DNA from 2 places in the Ruegeria sp. R8_1 genome. Region 2 is predicted to be linked to the other one. Evidence: riboswitches for the same ligand, from Rfam matches in the RefSeq annotation. Region 2 holds a riboswitch; the other holds the start of a gene.

Region 1 (2,197 bases), on a different contig from region 2:
TTCGGGCGGAACCATCTGGTCGTCCTCGAAAGTGAACAGATCGACCGGTTTGCCTTTCTCTGCCCAGGTTGCGGCTGGTAGCGTTTTTCCGATTTCAGGCAGATAGTTTTGGGGCGCCGTGCACCACTTACGCCACTGCCAGTAAACCGATGCAGGCAGGTCGGCCCCAAATCCCACTGCCTTTCCTGGCAGGTATCCAACGGTTTTTACCGCCAGCGGAACATGTCCATACCAGAACAAGGACGCCAGCGCGCGATAAGGCCAAGGGTGATCACTGATTGTCACCAGCCCCGAACACACACAGATCATGCGATCTATATGGTCGATATCAGGTTGTATTGGCCCCAACATCCCTCCGACCGAGTGTCCTATGCTCCAGTGTTCTGCGTGTGGGTAACGTTGGCGCATTTCCGCTCTGGCGGCAGGCATGTCGGTCAGCGCCCAATCCGCCATCTTCACCCGCGATTCCTGCAGTGGTCCGGTTAGTGAGTGGCCAAAGTCGCGATAGTCGTAGGTCAGGCAGGCGATCCCCTGATCCGCTGCCAGCCAATGCGCGAAATGCTGATAATAATCCCTCGGGACACCGGTCGCACCATGTACAACCACAGCGACTTTGGGATCGGTCACGGGCCGGTACAGGCGCGCCGACAGCATTGCCGAACCGGCAGAAAACCGAAAATCCTCGGTCAGGACGGGGGGTGTATCATCCAGCATAGCATTGCTCACCTGATCTGAACTGTTCGGTTTACCCCTTATCCCCACTTCTTTGGCCAGGCTGAGTCAAGGGCGCATCAAGATGACCAAACGTCCACTTTGCACCTACTGCCGCTTGACTCAAAGCCCGCTCAACCGCTAGCGATGGCGTGATGGTTCTTGTCCCGTGTCGGGACAGGATGAAAAGGGAACACGGTGCGATTCTGCCCGGTCATGCCGGAACGAACCAAGGCCGCGACTGCCCCCGCAACTGTAAGCGGTAAGCAATGCCGAAATACCACTGGCCAAACGGCTGGGAAGGTCGGCAACGCGATGACCCGCAAGTCAGGAGACCTGCCATCAAAGCAAAACTGTAACTCGGGCGGGGTGTCCGGGCGGGATTGTCAGCGCGCTGTCACACCTGATCCATGCCCCGTTCCCCGCGCGGAGGGCGCATTATGATCTGGAAGACAAAAACGCACCAATTCAGTGCAACCCTATGTCAGAAAACCGGCAAGACCTGCCCGGCTCTGGCGCAGATGGCACGGGCTGTTGTGCAAGCGATGGAATCCGCAGTGCCCGCCACTTCGGATGACTTCGCCTTGGACGGCAGCGGAGAGCTGGGCCATTGCCCACAGGGCTGCATCGCTCGATTCCGCGCCCGGAAAGATCAAATTCGCATCTTCTGCGGCACCAGCACGGACGCCTCGCTCGACGCATTGGATGGTTATGCGGATATGCTGTTCGGCCCCGATGCGGCGGCCCGTCCGGCCAGCCTGTTGCCAGCGCCGCCCTGCGCCATGCTTGAAGTGTCAGAGCTGGCCCCGGCGCAATCAGCACAGCCCCAGCAGCATCTGGCGCTGTAACTCAGTCCGGCGCGCAGGTTGCCCAGCGCATTTGCCCATCGGTTTCAACCGCACAGGGCCGCACGGCGCGCAAGCGACGCAACGCCGCGTCAGGTGCTATGCCCTGTTCGACCATCAGCCGCAGGGCGATCATCCCCGACCGCCCGCACCCGCCCCGGCAATGCACCAGCACCCGCCCTCCACGCGCCAGAATATGCGCGGCGGACTGGCTGATCTGCGGCCATGCGGCCTCGGTGTCTGGTGACGGCGCGCCAAAATCCACAATCGGCAGGTGCGTCCAGCTTATGCCCTCGGCGCGCAGGTCATCCCCCAGTGTTCCCGCCCCGGCCTGCGCCATCTCGGGGCTTGTGGTCATCGAGATCACAAGACCGGGCCGCCAGCGGCGGATAACATCCAAATCCCGCGCATATTCCTCCGTGCGCCCCGGCAGCGGTGACAGCGCGACATGGCCAGCCCCGACCGCGACCGCGTGAATTGCAAATGGCTCCATCCCCGCCCTCCTTTTCACATCGCTTCTATGCCGTGCAAACTGACCTGCAAACCGAATTTCCCCGTTGGCGGCGGTGGACGCGGGCGGCGGGGGTCTCTACGCTGCGTCGGAACCCGAATCCGACAGAGCAGATATGACCGACACGCCC
Region 2 (2,197 bases):
ACGCATCATAACCGGGTTGATCTCGAGCGGCACCCCCGCCCGGTCCGCCACATCCTGAAACAGGCCAATGTCCTTTTTTACCAGATCCATCGTGAACGAAATGTCCCGCGAGCCGTTCAGAATGACTTGGCTTTCGGTTTCATGCACGAAGGATGTCCCGGATGAGATCTTGATTGCCTCGTATGTGGTGTTCAGATCCATCCCGGCGGCTTTCGCGGTCACAAGTGCTTCTGCGCAGGTGATCAGGTTGGCGGTGGCAAGGTAATTGGTCAGCACTTTCAATACCGAAGCAGTCCCGAGGTCACCGGTATGCAGAACCCGTCGGCCCATGGTGGTCAGAAAGGGCAGTATGCGCTCGAATGTGGCCCGGTCGCAGCCCGCGAAGATCGAGATATTGCCCGTCGCGGCGCGATGACAGCCACCCGATACAGGACAGTCGACGGCCGCCCCTCCGCGTTCGATGACCTGTGCACCTAACCGCTTGACCTCGGCCTCGTCGGTGGTGGACATCTCCATCCAGATTTTGCCGGGGCTGACCTCGGGCAGCATCTCCTGCATCACCGCGTCCGAAGCGGCAGGCGATGGCAGGCAGGTAATAACCGCGTCGCAATCGCGCATCAGCTGGGCCGGGCTTTCGGCGGCCTTGGCCCCCTGTGACACGAAGCCGTCGACGAGGTCAGAGTTCAAATCATGTACCGTCAGTTCGATCCCGTTGCGCAGCAAAGACCCTGACAGTTTGCCGCCCACATTGCCCAAGCCGATAAAGCCCACCTTCATGCGATACACCTCCTTTTTTGGCGCCGTTTTGTTCATGGCAGCATGCCGCCCCACCCAAAGTCATGCCGCCCAGCGACGCTGTCAGGTCGCTTTTAACCTGCGGTGCGAAAGATGTTTGCGACTCGCTTGACAAGGGCCTGCCCGGTGCCGCATGTCCGAGCCGTTGGTGTCCATCTGCAGATGGATGAAAAGGGAATGCGTCAGCGGGTCATCCGTCAAACGCAGCCGCCCCCGCGACCGTGACCGGAGAGGGTGCCCAAGCCACTGGCCAGCAAGGCCGGGAAGGCGGGTCATCCGACAGGGCAACCGCCCTGAAATCCGCAAGCCGGGAGACCTGCCAGCACCCGCGATTGAAACCGGACGGGGTGTTCCGGTGTCGGGTCACGCACGACCCGCATGAAACCCCGTCCCCCACGATGAGGATTTAGGGGGATGAGAGACGTGACCGAAACCGCTCCGGTCGAGCTGCTGGTTTGCACCACGTGCCGCAGGGGCCTGCCCGTCGAAGATGACGCCCAGCGCCCCGGCACGTTGCTGCACAAGGCGCTGGAGCAGGCCGATCTGCCCGAGGGCGTGGCGCTGAAGGCTGTTGAATGCCTGTCGAATTGCGATCAGGGATGCTCGATCGTGCTGCGCGGTGGCCCTGCGCGCTGGACCTTTGTTTATGAGAACCTGAACGAAGTCGACCATGTCGACGTGATCGTTGACGGCGCGACCAAATATCTGGCCACCGAGGACGGTCTGGTCAAATGGCGCGAGCGCCCCGAACATTTCCGCAAAAACTGCGCCTCGCGCATTCCCCCGATTGGAGCCTGACATGTCCACTTTGGAAAAACTTCCCGTTACTGTGATCACCGGCTTTCTGGGCTCGGGCAAAACCACGCTGGTGCGGCACCTGATGCAGAACCCGCAGGGCAAGCGTCTGGCCGTTGTGGTTAATGAATTCGGCGATGTCGGCGTGGACGGCGATATCCTGAAATCCTGCGCCATCCCCGATTGTCCGGCGGAAAACATCATGGAACTGGCCAATGGCTGCATCTGCTGCACCGTCGCCGATGATTTCATCCCCACGATCGAGGCGCTGATGGCGCTGGAGCCGCGCCCCGAGCATATACTGATCGAAACCTCGGGTCTGGCCCTGCCCAAACCGCTGCTCAAGGCGTTCGACTGGCCCGATATCCGTTCGAAAATCACCGTGGACGGCGTGATCGCGCTGGCCGATGCCGAGGCCGTTGCCGCTGGTCGCTTTGCCCCCAATGTCGAGGCGGTGGATGCCCAGCGCATGGCCGATGACTCCATCGACCACGAAACGCCTCTGTCCGAAGTGTTCGAGGATCAGATCTCCTGCGCCGATATCATCCTGCTGACCAAACCCGATCTGGCCGGCCCCGAGGGTGTCGCCAAAGCCAAAGAGATCATC

Evidence for each region. A riboswitch is a leader RNA that binds a small molecule or an ion and turns the genes downstream of it on or off. The one in region 2 is predicted to bind cobalamin.
Region 1: another riboswitch for cobalamin. It lies ahead of J7380_RS15995 (hypothetical protein); the one in region 2 lies ahead of J7380_RS01750 (DUF1636 domain-containing protein).

What each region holds. Positions count from the first base shown of each region.
Region 1 is NZ_JAGHRL010000007.1:49,826-52,022, forward strand. It holds gene J7380_RS15990 (alpha/beta fold hydrolase) at 1-714, opposite strand, end outside; cobalamin riboswitch at 851-1,070, shown strand; gene J7380_RS15995 (hypothetical protein) at 1,152-1,559, shown strand; gene J7380_RS16000 (dual specificity protein phosphatase family protein) at 1,561-2,049, opposite strand; gene J7380_RS16005 (DNA polymerase III subunit gamma/tau) at 2,123-2,197, shown strand, end outside.
Region 2 is NZ_JAGHRL010000001.1:351,489-353,685, reverse strand. It holds gene J7380_RS01755 (NAD(P)-dependent oxidoreductase) at 1-813, opposite strand, end outside; cobalamin riboswitch at 925-1,134, shown strand; gene J7380_RS01750 (DUF1636 domain-containing protein) at 1,210-1,593, shown strand; gene cobW (cobalamin biosynthesis protein CobW) at 1,595-2,197, shown strand, end outside.